Regions from separate parts of the Streptomyces changanensis genome, predicted to be linked through region 1. Evidence: predicted binding sites of a transcription regulator. Region 1 holds the regulator's gene; the other holds the start of a gene.
What was found. Region 1 encodes HrcA, which represses chaperone genes, less so after heat shock. Its sites were predicted from a motif close to TTNGCACTCNGNNNNNCNGAGTGCNAA; they were not measured.

Region 1 (7,261 bases):
ACCAGGACGTGCGGGTCGGTCACGGACGCGGCGATCCGCGACTCCTTCGACCCGGGCACCAGGTGGTCCACCAGCACCCCGAGCCGGGCGTCCGGGCCGGGGCGGAAGTCGCGCACGATCGCCGGCAGGTCGTCGACGCCCTCCAGGTACTCGACGACCACGCCCTCGATGCGCAGGTCGTCGCCCCACACCCGCTCCACCAGCTCGGCGTCGTGGCGCCCCTCGACGTAGATCCGCCCCGCCCGCGCCACGCGGGCCCGCGCCCCGGGCACGGCCAGGGAACCGGACGCCGTGCGCGACGGCCGCGCCGGAGCGCCGGAGGCCGGCCGGACCAGCGTCACCACGCGGCCCTCCAGCAGGAACCCGCGCGGCACCAGCGGGAAGACCCGGTGCTTGCCGAACCGGTCCTCCAGGGTCACCGTCCCCGCCTCGCACCGGACCACCGCCCCGCAGAAGCCGCTGCCCGCCTCCTCGACCACCAGGTCCGGTTCGGCGGGCACCTCCGGCACGGGGGCCGGCTTCTTCCAGGACGGGGTCAGATCGGGGTCGTAACGGCGCATGACTCTCTCGGCTCCGGGTGCGTGACGGGCGCCGACCCGCCCCGGGGACGTCCCCCGGGCGCGGCGGCGCGCACGCGCCCGACGCTACGACACCGCGAACCGCCGGGCCAGCTCATCGCGTTGGGCCCGTACGAACGCGGCGTCGACCACCGCCCCGTGCCCCGGCACGTACGCGGCGTCCTCACCGCCCAGCCGAAGCAGCCGGTCCAGCGCCGCCGGCCAGCGGGAGGGCAGGGCGTCCGGCCCCGCCTGCGGCTCGCCCGACTCCTCGACGAGGTCCCCGCAGAAGACGACCCCGGGCGGAGCGTCCCCCTCCGCGCCCGGCACCAGCAGCGCCAGGTCCTGGCCGGTGTGGCCGGGGCCGGCGTTCGCCAGCAGCACCCGGCGGTCCCCGAGGTCGAGCGTCCACTCGGCGCACACCAGGTGGTGCGGACGCACCAGCACGTCCACCGCCTCGCCCGCCTCCCGCTCGGACACGCCCTCCCGCACGGCGTCGGCCCGCAGCGCGTCCCGCTCCCGGACCAGCACCTCGTCGAGCCCCATCGCCCCGAACACCTGGGCGCCCGCGAACGCCGCCGCGCCCAGCACGTGGTCGAAGTGCGGGTGGCTGAGTGCGATGTGCGTCACGCGGCGGCCGCCCAGCAGCCCCTGCACCTCACCGCGGAGCGCGGCGCCCTCGCGCAGCGTCGACCCGGCGTCGAACAGCAGGACCGCGGCCCCGCCGACGACGAGCCCCACGGTGGCGTCCCACCCCGGGAGCCGCCTGCGGCCCACGCCGGGGGCGAGGCGCTCCCAACCGAACTCTTCCCAAGCGACGTCCATGCCTCGACGCTATCGGCAACGCCCCCGCCCGGCGCGCGGTACCGTGAGCGGCCGCCGCGCCCACCGGGCACGACGCATCGCCCTTGCCAGGCATTGACCTCGGCGCCGTACACTGGCCGCGGGGATGACTGGCACTCGGACGCGAAGAGTGCCAGCAGACGTCAGCAGACCGAAAGCCAGCTGGAGGTGCGCCGTGCTCAGTGAACGCAGACTCGAGGTACTGCGCGCCATCGTCCAGGACTACGTCGGTACGGAGGAGCCCGTCGGCTCCAAGGCGCTCACCGAACGGCACAACCTCGGCGTGTCACCGGCCACCGTGCGCAACGACATGGCGGTGCTGGAGGACGAGGGCTTCATCGCCCAGCCCCACACCAGCGCCGGCCGCATCCCCACGGACAAGGGCTACCGCCTCTTCGTCGACAAGCTCGCCGGCGTCAAGCCGCTGTCGTCACCGGAGCGCCGGGCCATCCAGAACTTCCTGGAGGGCGCGGTCGACCTCGACGACGTCGTGGGCCGGACGGTACGGCTGCTCGCGCAGCTGACCCGCCAGGTCGCGGTCGTGCAGTACCCGTCGCTGACCCGGTCCACCGTGCGGCACGTCGAGCTGCTGTCGCTGGCCCCGGCCCGGCTGATGCTCGTCCTGATCACGGACACCGGACGGGTCGAGCAGCGCATGGTCGACTGCCCCGCCCCGATCGGCGAGACGTCCGTCGCCGACCTGCGCGCCCGGCTCAACAGCCGGGTCGTCGGACGGCGCTTCGCGGACGTGCCGCAGCTGGTGCAGGATCTGCCGGAGTCCTTCGAGGCGGAGGACCGCGGCACGGTCTCCACGGTGCTCTCCACGCTGCTGGAGACGCTGGTGGAGGAGACCGAGGAGCGCCTGGTGATCGGCGGGACCGCCAATCTCACGCGCTTCGGGCACGACTTCCCGCTGACGATCCGGCCGGTGCTGGAGGCGCTGGAGGAGCAGGTCGTGCTCCTCAAGCTGCTCGGCGAGGCGACGGACCCGGCCATGACCGTGCGCATCGGGCACGAGAACGCCCACGAGGGGCTGAACTCCACGTCCGTCGTCGCGGTCGGTTACGGTTCGGGCGGCGAGGCGGTCGCCAAACTCGGCGTGGTCGGACCGACCCGCATGGACTACCCCGGAACGATGGGAGCGGTACGCGCAGTGGCACGTTACGTCGGACAGATCCTGGCGGAGTCGTAAGTGGCCACGGACTACTACGCCGTACTCGGCGTGCGCCGCGACGCGTCCCAGGACGAGATCAAGAAGGCGTTCCGGAGGCTCGCGCGCGAGCTGCATCCGGACGTGAACCCCGATCCGAAGACGCAGGAGCGGTTCAAGGAGATCAACGCCGCCTACGAGGTGCTGTCGGACCCGCAGAAGAAGCAGGTCTACGACCTCGGCGGCGACCCCCTGGCGGGCGGCGCCGGTGGCGCGGGCGGCTTCGGGGCGGGCGGCTTCGGGAACTTCTCCGACATCATGGACGCCTTCTTCGGCACGGCGTCCCAGCGCGGCCCCCGGTCACGGACCCGGCGCGGCCAGGACGCGATGATCCGGCTGGAGATCGAGCTCGACGAGGCGGCCTTCGGCACGACGAAGGACATCCAGGTCGACACGGCCGTCGTGTGCACCACCTGCTCCGGCGAGGGCGCCGCGCCCGGCACCTCGGCGCAGACGTGCGACATGTGCCGCGGCCGCGGTGAGGTGTCGCAGGTGACGCGGTCCTTCCTGGGCCAGGTCATGACGTCCCGCCCCTGCCCCCAGTGCCAGGGCTTCGGCACGGTCGTGCCGACGCCGTGCCCCGAGTGCGCGGGCGACGGCCGGGTGCGGTCCCGCCGCACGCTCACGGTCAAGATCCCGGCCGGTGTCGACAACGGCACGCGCATCCAGCTGGCCGGCGAGGGCGAGGTCGGCCCCGGCGGCGGCCCGGCGGGCGACCTGTACGTCGAGATCCACGAACTGCCGCACCCGGTGTTCCAGCGGCGCGGTGACGACCTGCACTGCACGGTCACCATCCCGATGACGGCGGGCGCGCTCGGCACGAAGGTGCCGCTGGAGACGCTCGACGGGGTCGAGGAGGTCGACATCCGGCCGGGTACGCAGTCCGGCCAGTCGATCCCGCTGCACGGCCGGGGCGTCACGCACCTGCGGGGCGGCGGCCGCGGCGACCTGATCGTCCACGTCGAGGTGCAGACGCCGAGCAAGCTCGACGCCGAGCAGGAGCGCCTGCTGCGGGAGCTGGCGGAGCTGCGCGGGGAGGAGCGGCCCACCGGCCAGTTCGCCCCCGGCCAGCAGGGCCTGTTCTCCCGGCTGAAGGACGCGTTCAACGGGCGCTAGCCCACGCGTGTGACGGCTCCCCGCGGCGTCGCGGGGAGCCTCCGCCGGACCCACGGGTGCCCCGCGCGGGCGGCCCGCCGGAGGCGCGGGCGCTGCGGGTGGCGGCCTCCGCCAGGCCCGGCGCGCCGCTCCCTGACGGGCGGAACAGGGGATTCGGCGGCTGCGCGGGGGCGTGACACCATGCGTGCATGCCCTCCGCGCTGACCGATCTCTGCCCCCACCCGATCGTGCAGGCCCCCATGGCCGGTGGCGCCTCCTGCCCCCCGCTCGTCGCCGCCGTCTGTGAGGCGGGCGGCCTCGGGTTCCTCGCCGCCGGCTACAAGACGGCCGACGGCATGTACCAGGAGGTCCAGCAGGTCCGCGCGCTGACCGCGCGCCCCTTCGGCGTCAACCTGTTCATGCCGCAGCCCGGCCAGGCCGACCCCGCCGCCGTCGAGGTCTACCGCCACCAGCTGGCCGGCGAGTCCACCTGGTACGACACCCCCCTCGGCGACCCCGACGCGGGCCGGGACGACGGGTACGACGCGAAGCTCGCCATCCTCCTCGACGACCCCGTCCCGGTCGTCTCCTTCACCTTCGGCTGCCCCACCCGCGACACCGTGCACGCCCTCGCGCGCGTCGGCACCCGCACGATCGTGACCGTCACCAGCCCCGACGAGGCGCGGGCCGCCGAGCTGGCCGGCGCCGACGCCGTCTGCGTCCAGGGCGTCGAGGCCGGCGGCCACCAGGGCACCCACCGGGACGACCCCGAGAGCGCTGCCGCCGGGATCGGCCTCCTCGCGCTGGTCACCCGGGTCCGCGAGGCCGTGTCCCTGCCGATGATCGCGGCCGGCGGTCTGATGCGCGGCGCCCAGATCGCCGCGGTCCTCGCCGCCGGCGCCGAGGCCGCGCAGCTCGGCACCGCCTTCCTCGTCTGCCCCGAGTCCGGCGCGCACCCCCTGCACAAGCGGGCCATGACGGATCCGCTCTTCACGCGCACCGAACTGACCCGGGCCTTCTCCGGACGCCCGGCCCGGGGCCTGGTCAACCGGTTCGTACGGGAGCACGGGCCGTACGCCCCGGCCGCCTACCCCGAGGTGCACCACCTGACCAGCCCGGTGCGCAAGGCCGCCGCCGCGGCCGGCGACCCGCAGGCCATGGCCCTGTGGGCGGGCCAGGGTCACCGCCTCGCCCGGGAGCTGCCCGCCGGGCAGCTCGTCGAAGTACTCCACTCGGAACTCCGGTCCGCGCTCACGGCGCTGGCCGTGGGAGGAGCGTCATGACCGCCCCCGTCTTCGTCGTCGAGGACCTGGCGGCCGCCGCCCCCGGCGCGACCGTCGCCCTGGACGGGCCGGAGGGGCGGCACGCCGTGTCGGTACGCCGCCTGCGCACCGGTGAGGAGATCGTGCTGACGGACGGCACCGGGCGCGGCGCGTACGGGACCGTCGCCGCCGTCGAGGGCAAGGACCGCCTCGACGTCGCCGTCGCCGAGGTGCGCGACGAGCCCGCGCCCGCGCCGCGCATCACCGTGGTGCAGGCGCTCCCCAAGGGCGACCGGGGCGAGCTGGCCGTGGAGACCATGACCGAGACCGGCGTCGACGCGGTCGTGCCGTGGGCGGCGTCCCGGTGCATCACCCAGTGGAAGGGCGAGCGCGGTCTGAAGGCCCTGGCGAAGTGGCGCGCCACCGCGCGCGAGGCGGGCAAGCAGTCCCGCAGGCTCCGGTTCCCGGAGGTCGCCGACGCGGCGAGCACCCGCCAGGTCGCCCGGCTGCTCGCGGAGGCGGACTTCGCGGCCGTGCTCCACGAGGAGGGCGCCGAACCGCTGGCCACCGCGCCGCTGCCGGCGACCGGCGATATCGTGCTGGTCGTCGGTCCCGAGGGGGGCGTCGCCCCCGACGAACTGGCCGCCTTCGCGGAGGCGGGCGCCAAGCCGTACCGGCTCGGCCGCAGCGTGCTGCGCACCTCCACGGCCGGCACGGCGGCGGCGGCACTGCTGCTGGGACGCACCGGCCGCTGGTCCTGACGCCCGCCGCCCGGGGCACCCCTCGCCCCGGGCCCCTCGCCCCGGGCGCCCGGCACCCGCGACACCCCGGCACCCGCGACACCCCGGCACCCGAAGTCCCACGTCCCGCGCCCGACGCCCGCCCGGTCCGGCGGGCCGCGCGGCGATAGGGTACGGAACGAATCAGTCGGGTACGCCCGTACCCGCCGCCGGAGTCGAGGAAGGGCCGCCAGCATGGCCGAAGAGCCGCGGAGTGACTGCCTGTTCTGCAAGATCGTGGCCGGGGAGGTGCCCGCGCAGGTCGTCCGCGAGACCGAGACGACCCTCGCGTTCCGCGACATCAACCCCCAGGCCCCCACCCACGTCCTGGTCATCCCCAAGGCGCACCACCCCGACGGCGCCGCGCTCGCCGCCGCCGCGCCGGAGATCGCCGCCGACGTGCTGCGCGAGACGGGCGAGGTCGCCGCGCAGGAGAAGATCGCCGGCAGCGGGTACCGCGTCGTCCTCAACACCGGCACCGGCGCCGGCCAGACCGTCTTCCACGCGCACGCGCACGTCATCGGCGGACGCGGCCTGGAATGGCCCCCCGGGTAGCCACCGTGTCCGTACGCGAATTCGTCGTGCTGGGTACCGCGAGCCAGGTACCCACGCGCCACCGCAACCACAACGGCTACCTGCTCCGCTGGGACGGCGAGGGCATCCTCTTCGACCCCGGCGAGGGCACCCAGCGCCAGATGCTCCGCGCCGGCGTCGCCGCCCACGACATCGACCGGATCTGCGTCACCCACTTCCACGGCGACCACTCCCTGGGCCTCGCCGGGGTCATCCAGCGCATCAACCTCGACCAGGTGCCGCACCCGGTCACCGCGCACTACCCGGCCTCCGGCCAACGGTTCTTCGAACGGCTGCGGTACGCCACCGCCTACCGCGAGCGCGCCGACATCGTCGAGGCGCCGGTCGCCGCCGACGGCCCCGTCGCCGAGACGCCCGGCTACACCCTGGAGGCGCGGCGCCTGTCGCACCCCGTCGAGTCGTTCGGGTACCGCCTCACCGAGCCCGACGGCCGCCGCATGCTGCCCGCGCGGCTCGCCGCCCACGGCATCCAGGGCCCCGACGTCGGGATCCTCCAGCGCGAGGGCGTCCTGCGCGGGGTGCGGCTCGACGAGGTCAGCGAGGTGCGGCGCGGCCAGCGCTTCGCCTTCGTCATGGACACCCGACTCTGCGACGGCGCGCACGCCCTCGCCGAGGGCTGCGACCTCCTCGTCATCGAGTCGACCTTCCTCGACGAGGACACCGACCTCGCCGTCGAGCACGGCCACCTGACCGCCGGGCAGGCCGCCTCCGTCGCCCGCGACGCGGGCGTCCGCCACCTGGTCCTCACCCACTTCTCGCAGCGCTACGCCGACCCCGCCGCCTTCGAGCGGCAGGCCCGCGCCGCCGGGTTCGACGGCGAACTGACCATCGCCGAGGACCTCGTCCGCATCCCCCTCCCCAAGCGCCCGTAGAGAGCGATGAACCTCCCCGAGAACCTCCCCAAGGCCGAACTGCACCTGC
Region 2 (7,261 bases), 1.0 Mb from region 1:
TCCCCGCTTCCCCCCTGATCCATACACCTTGTACATCCCCTCATCGAGCGGACCGGCCTGGTCCCGGCCGGTTCACGCGCTCGGAAAAAGCGCCCCGTGAGCATAACCGGCAAGATCAAGACGGAGGACCGGGATTCGAGCATACGAATGCCCGAGCCGGGGCGGCTCCACGGGAGCCGAGAGGGAGGGGGGTGACGGGGGGCGGCGGGGGCGGGCCGGGTGCGGGTACGACGGAGGGCGGCACCCCCGCAAGAGGGGTGCCGCCCTTCGTCGTTCAGGACGGGTCCGATCCGCGCGGGATCAGAAGTCCATGTCACCGCCCGGCATGCCGCCGCCGGCCGGCGCGGCGTTCTTCTCCGGCTTGTCGGCGATGACGGCCTCGGTGGTGAGGAACAGCGCGGCGATCGACGCGGCATTCTGCAGCGCGGAGCGCGTCACCTTGGCCGGGTCGATGATGCCCTCGGCGACCAGGTCGACGTACTCGCCGGTCGCGGCGTTCAGGCCGTGACCCGGGGTCAGGTTGCGCACCTTCTCCACCACGACACCGCCCTCGAGGCCGGCGTTGACGGCGATCTGCTTGAGCGGGGCCTCCAGGGCGGCCTTCACGGCGGCGGCACCGGTGGCCTCGTCGCCCTCCAGCTCCAGCTTGTCGAAGACGCTGGACGCCTGGAGCAGGGCCACGCCACCACCGGCGACGATGCCCTCCTCGACGGCGGCCTTGGCGTTGCGCACCGCGTCCTCGATGCGGTGCTTGCGCTCCTTGAGCTCCACCTCGGTGGCGGCGCCGGCCTTGATGACGGCCACGCCGCCGGCCAGCTTCGCGAGGCGCTCCTGGAGCTTCTCGCGGTCGTAGTCCGAGTCGGAGTTCTCGATCTCGGCGCGGATCTGGTTCACGCGGCCCGCGACCTGCTCGCTGTCACCGGCACCGTCGACGATGGTCGTCTCGTCCTTGGTGATGACGACCTTGCGGGCGCGGCCCAGGAGGTCGAGACCGGCGTTGTCCAGCTTGAGGCCGACCTCCTCGGAGATGACCTGGCCACCGGTGAGGATGGCGATGTCGCCGAGCATGGCCTTGCGGCGGTCGCCGAAGCCCGGGGCCTTGACCGCGACGGACTTGAACGTGCCGCGGATCTTGTTGACGACCAGCGTGGACAGGGCCTCGCCCTCGACGTCCTCGGCGATGATCAGCAGCGGCTTGCCGGACTGCATGACCTTCTCCAGCAGCGGGAGGAGGTCCTTCACCGCGGAGACCTTGGAGTTGACGATGAGGATGTAGGGGTCCTCGAGGACGGCCTCCATGCGCTCCATGTCGGTCGCGAAGTACGCCGAGATGTAGCCCTTGTCGAAGCGCATACCCTCGGTGAGCTCGAGCTCGAGCCCGAAGGTGTTGGACTCCTCGACGGTGATGACGCCTTCCTTGCCGACCTTGTCCATGGCCTCGGCGATGAGCTCGCCGATCTGGGTGTCGGCGGCGGAGATGGACGCGGTGGAGGCGATCTGCTCCTTCGTCTCCACGTCCTTCGCCTGCTCCAGCAGCGCACCGGAGACGGCCTCGACGGCCTTCTCGATGCCGCGCTTCAGGGCCATCGGGTTGGCGCCGGCGGCGACGTTGCGCAGACCCTCGCGGACGAGCGCCTGGGCGAGGACGGTCGCGGTGGTCGTACCGTCACCGGCGACGTCGTCCGTCTTCTTGGCGACTTCCTTGACCAGCTCGGCGCCGATCTTCTCGTACGGGTCCTCGAGCTCGATCTCCTTGGCGATGGACACACCATCGTTGGTGATCGTGGGGGCGCCCCACTTCTTCTCGAGGACGACGTTGCGACCCTTGGGACCAAGGGTGACCTTGACGGCGTCGGCGAGCTGGTTCATCCCGCGCTCGAGACCGCGCCGTGCCTCCTCGTCGAACGCGATGATCTTGGCCATGTGAAGTGGTCCTCCCGGACTGATGGGGTCTCCCCTGCTCGGACGCAGTAGAGAGCTTGGGGAAGGATTGCTCCGGACCGCGCTGGCGCCCGCGACGGACGGCCCGTGTGCCGCGTGGTTCCCTGCCCCACGCCGCCCTGCGGGCCTCACCCACGAGGTCCTTGGTTGTCACTCTCACTCTCAGAGTGCTAATGCCAATGATTAGCACTCGCCCTAGGAGAGTGCAAGCGCCCCACCCCGTGACGGGGCCTGCGATCGCCCTCCGCGAACCACCCCGCGCGCCCCCACCGGGCGTGCGCGCGGGGCGCGTCCACCGGCGCCGTGCGCGCACCCGGGGACCACCGGGTGCGGCACCCCGCCGCGGACACCACCGGGCGCCGGCGCCCCCGGCGGCCGGCACCGCGCGGACTCGGCGACCGGGGGCCGGAGGCGTCCCGCGCCAGGCCCGCGGAAGCCGGCAACGCGCGCGGCGGGGCCACCGCCGCCCCACGCGTACGACGCGGGTCGGACGGGGCGGGCGTTCGCCGGACACGGTCGCGGACCACGCCGCGCGGCCGCGCACGGGCACCGGCGCACCGGAACGGAGACGGCGCGCGGGGACCGCGGACACGGGCGCGTTCATGACGGGCGGCGGGGCGTGCGGGCCGGGGGCGTACGCACCGGAGGGGCGTGCCCGCCGAGGGGGCGGCCCCGCACCCCTCACTCCTCACGCACCCCGGGCGCCCGCGGGGTCCTACAGGCCGGGGCGTACCGGCCGGGGGCGTACCGGCCGGAGGGGCGTACGCACCCGTCGAGGAGGCGTCGCCTCGCACCACCCACCCTCACGCACCCGGGCGGCGCGAACCCGCGCGACGATGGGGGCCGTACCGGCCGGGGCGCGGCCCCGCGCCGCTCGCCCCTCACGCACCCCGGGCACGAACCCGCGTGGCGGCCTGGAGCGCCCCATCCGGCACGGACGGCGCGCGGCACCCGGGCACCGGGCGTGCGCGGGCGCGGTCCGGGCGGGCGGCCGGCCCCGGGACGGGCGGAAAGCCCGCACCCCGGTGCCGGGGTGCGGGCCCTCCGTCGCAATGCCGTTGGCCGGACGCGTCGTACCTAGACGGCGATCTTGACCATGTCCGCCTGCGGACCCTTCTGACCCTGCGAGATCTCGAACTCGACCCGCTGGCCCTCCTCAAGGGTGCGGTAGCCATCCATCTGGATCGCGCTGTAGTGGACGAAAACATCCGCACCACCGTCGACCGCGATGAAGCCGTACCCCTTCTCCGCGTTGAACCACTTGACGGTGCCCTGAGCCATGCCTAACTCCCCTATTACTGGCCCTTGCACAGGACCGCACTTCGCGGACCCGGGTCAGACCTCGCCCACTGACCGAACCCCTGACTCTCCGAGCCGGGGACGCCCCAGGAGCGTGCGCCGGAACGCGTCGACCGCGGCTGAATGTATCTGCCCAACTGCCCTCTGCAACAGGTCAATCGGACGAGAATTCCGAGCACCGGCGAAGGGAGAACCTGTCCGCAATGCTCATAACCCCGGGCAAGTCGGGCCGGGCAAACGGCGCAAAGTTCGCAAGAAACGACGCTACTTTGGCTACATCTTGTCGCGGCCGGGCGCATTCTCATATGCACGTGGCACAGGCGGCGGCGGGGACTTCCCCAACTCTACCGCGCTCAACCATGCAGAATTGCCCCCTCCGCTTTTGTCGGCGGAGGGGGCAACGGGGAAAAGCGGAAGGGAACTCAGCAACCGCCCGCGACCGCCGGAATGATCGAGACGCCCGCGCCGTCGGGGGTCGACGTGGCGAGCCCGCCCTCGAAGCGGACGTCGTCGTCGTTGACGTAGACGTTCACGAAGCGGCGCAGCTGCCCCTGGTCGTCGAGGACGCGCGCGGCGATGCCCGGGTGGTTCTTCTCCAGGGACTCGATGACCTCGGCGAGGGTGGCCCCCTCGGCCTCGACCTCGGACCGGCCGTCCGTGTACGTGCGGAGGATGGTGGGGATGCGGACGTTGACGCTCATGTTTCGTGTCTCCCGGGGGTCAGTGGGCGAGGCCGGCGTCCCGGAACGCGTCCAGGCTCGGGCGGATGGTCGCGGTGGGACCGGTCGTCGGGGCGACCGCGTCCAGGGTCTTGAGGCCGTCGCCGGTGTTGAGGACGACGGTGGTGAGGGTCGGGTCGAGGAGGCCCTGCTCGACGAGCTTGCGCGTCACGCCCACCGTCACGCCGCCCGCCGTCTCGGCGAAGATGCCCTCGGTGCGGGCCAGCAGCTTGATCGCGTCGACGACCTGCGCGTCGTCCACGTCCTCCACCGCGCCGCCGGTGCGGCGGGCGATGTCGAGGACGTACGGTCCGTCCGCCGGGTTGCCGATGGCGAGCGACTTGGCGATCGTGTTCGGCTTCTGCGGGCGCACGACGTCGTGGCCGGCCTTGAAGGCGGCCGACACCGGGGAGCAGCCCTCCGCCTGGGCGCCGAAGATCCTGTACGGCCTGTCCTCGACCAGGCCCAGCCGGATCAGTTCCTGCAGCCCCTTGTCGATCTTCGTCAGCTGCGAGCCGGACGCGATCGGGATCACCAGCTGGTCGGGGAGCCGCCACCCGAGCTGCTCGCAGATCTCGTACGCGAGGGTCTTGGAGCCCTCGGCGTAGTACGGGCGGAGGTTGACGTTGACGAAGCCCCAGCCCTCGCCGAGCGGGTCGCCGATGAGCTCCGAGCAGAAGCGGTTGACGTCGTCGTACGTGCCCTCGATGCCGACGAGGTCGCCGCCGTAGACCGCGGCCATGACGACCTTGCCCTGCTCCAGGTCGTGCGGGATGAACACGCACGAGCGGAAGCCGGCGCGGGCGGCGGCGGCGCCCACCGCGCCCGCGAGGTTGCCGGTGGAGGAGCAGGACAGGGTGGTGAAGCCGAAGGCGCGGGCGGCCTCCAGGGCCTGGGCGACCACGCGGTCCTTGAAGGAGTGGGTCGGGTTCCCGGAGTCGTCCTTGACGAACAGCCTGCCCGGCGCGACGCCCAGCTCGCGGGCGAGGTTGTCGGCCCGCACGAGGGGCGTCCAGCCGGGGTTCAGGTTGGGCTTGTCGGCGACGTCGGCCGGGACGGGCAGGAGGGGGGCGTAGCGCCAGATGTTGGCCGGGCCGGCCTCGATCCGCTTGCGCAGCTCCTCCGGGTCGCCGGCCGGGAGGTCGTAGGCCACTTCGAGGGGGCCGAAACAGAACTCGCAGGCGAAGATCGGGCCGAGCGCGAAGCGCTCACCGCATTCGCGACAGGAGAGTCCGGCGGCGGGGCCGAGGTCGACGGAGGTGGCGCTGGTGGGTGCGGTGGTCTGCACAGCCATGGGAGGCGAGGCCCTTTCTCCTCATCTTTCTCACTGGCGTCTTTCGCCGTGAGACGGATTTGGCACCTTCCCTAGCCGGGGACCTCGCGGGCACGTGCGCGTGCGAGACCGACTGGAGGGTTGCCGGGGCTTCATCGGGCCGTTTCCCTCTGCCCCTCTGGATGAGCGGTATGTGGTTGTCGGCGCGGGACCCCGGCATGCGGGCGTCTCACGCGTTGTTCAAGACTGTAACCGAAGGGGTGGGTGTCCGAGAGGGGCGTCCGACCTACGAGATGGATCACCTGCGGTTGTGGGACGACCCGAGGAGAGGCGCGCGTGCTGGAAGAGGTGGAGCGCTGGCTGGAGCGGCGGTCCTGGTCCGTGGCCGACCGGCCCGTGGACCGGCTGCTCGCCGCCAAGCGGGCCCGCGGCACGACGGTGAGCGTCGTCCTGCCCGCGCTGGACGAGGAGGCGACGGTCGGCGAGATCGTCACCGTGATCCGGCGGGAGCTGATGTCGGAAGCGGTGCCGCTCGTCGACGAGCTCGTCGTCCTCGACTCCGGCTCGACCGACCGCACGGCCGAGGTCGCCGCGGCGGCCGGCGCGCGCGTGGTGGCGCGGGACGACGTGCTGCCGCGGATACCCGCCGTCCCGGGCAAGGGCGAGGTGCTGTGGCGCTCCCTGCTGGTGACCGGCGGGGACGTGGTGTGCTTCGTCGACGCCGACCTGCGTGAGTTCCGCGCGGACTTCGTGACGGGCATCGTGGGGCCGCTGCTGACCGACCCGGACGTCGAGTTCGTGAAGGCCACGTACGACCGGCCGCTCGGCTCCGGACCCGCCGCCGGGCAGGGCGGACGGGTGACGGAGCTGGTCGCGCGGCCGCTGCTGAACCTGCACTGGCCGCAGCTGGCCGGGTTCGTCCAGCCGCTCGGCGGGGAGTACGCGGCCCGTCGCTCGCTGCTGGAGCGGCTGCCCTTCCCGGTGGGGTACGGCGTGGAACTGGCGCTGCTGGTGGACGCGCTGCACCTGGTGGGGCTGGACGCGCTGGCGCAGGTCGACGTGGGCGTGCGCCTCCACCGCCACCAGGACGACCGGGCGCTGGGGCGGATGGCCGCGGCGATCTACCGCACGGCCCAGCTGCGGCTGTCGCGCGGGCACCTGGTGCGGCCGCGGCTGACGCAGTTCGAGCGCACCGAGGCGGGGTTCGCGCCGCGTACCCACCCGGTGGACACGGAGGAGCGCCCGCCGATGGTCGAGGTGGCGGAGTACGTGCGGAAGCGCCGGGTGGCCTGACGGCCGGCGGGTTCGTTTCCGCACGTTTGAGCGTTTCCGGCGCGGGCTAGGTTGGCCTCATGGTCTCGGACATCCTGGTGGCATCGAATCGCGGTCCGGTCAGCTACGCGCTGCGGGAGGACGGCGAGCTGGAGGCGAGGCGCGGTGGCGGGGGCCTGGTCTCCGGGCTCTCCGCGATCGGGCCCGACGCGGGCGCGGTGTGGGTGTGCGCCGCGCTGGGCGACGGCGACCGCGAGGCGGTGCGCCGGGGCGTCGGCGAGACGGGCGTCCGCATGCTGGACATCGACGCGGAGACGCACGCCGCCGCCTACAACGGCATCGCCAACTCCGTGCTGTGGTTCGTGCACCACATGCTCTACCAGACGCCCCTGGAGCCGGCCTTCGACGCGGAGTTCCGCACGCGCTGGGAGGCGTACCGGGCGTACAACCGCGCCTTCGCCGAGGCGCTCGCGGCGGAGGCGGCCCCGGGCGCGGCGGTCCTCATCCAGGACTACCACCTCGCGCTGGCCCCCGGCATGCTCCGCGAGCTCCGCCCCGACCTGCGCATCGGCCACTTCTCGCACACCCCGTGGGCGCCGCCGGACTACTTCGGCATGCTCCCCGACGACGTCGCCCGCGAGCTGCTGCGCGGGATGCTCGGCGCGGACCGGCTCGGCTTCCTCACCCGCCGCTGGGCGGACTCCTTCGCCGCCTGCTGCGAGCGGCTCGTCGGCGGCACGGGCGACACGCGGATCGG

Region 2: groL (chaperonin GroEL) is a predicted target of HrcA. The motif match lies at 2,125-2,151, and genes of this name have one in related genera.

What each region holds. Positions count from the first base shown of each region.
Region 1 is NZ_CP102332.1:2,034,915-2,042,175, reverse strand. It holds gene NRO40_RS09160 (DUF3097 domain-containing protein) at 1-560, opposite strand, end outside; gene NRO40_RS09155 (MBL fold metallo-hydrolase) at 645-1,382, opposite strand; gene hrcA (heat-inducible transcriptional repressor HrcA) at 1,576-2,592, shown strand; gene dnaJ (molecular chaperone DnaJ) at 2,593-3,726, shown strand; gene NRO40_RS09140 (nitronate monooxygenase) at 3,915-4,988, shown strand; gene NRO40_RS09135 (16S rRNA (uracil(1498)-N(3))-methyltransferase) at 4,985-5,728, shown strand; gene NRO40_RS09130 (histidine triad nucleotide-binding protein) at 5,942-6,301, shown strand; gene NRO40_RS09125 (ribonuclease Z) at 6,307-7,212, shown strand; gene NRO40_RS09120 (adenosine deaminase) at 7,219-7,261, shown strand, end outside.
Region 2 is NZ_CP102332.1:3,044,314-3,051,574, forward strand. It holds gene groL (chaperonin GroEL) at 301-1,923, opposite strand; gene NRO40_RS13405 (cold-shock protein) at 3,019-3,222, opposite strand; gene NRO40_RS13410 (MoaD/ThiS family protein) at 3,663-3,941, opposite strand; gene thrC (threonine synthase) at 3,961-5,253, opposite strand; SAM riboswitch class I at 5,272-5,421, opposite strand; gene NRO40_RS13420 (glucosyl-3-phosphoglycerate synthase) at 5,569-6,525, shown strand; gene NRO40_RS13425 (alpha,alpha-trehalose-phosphate synthase (UDP-forming)) at 6,585-7,261, shown strand, end outside.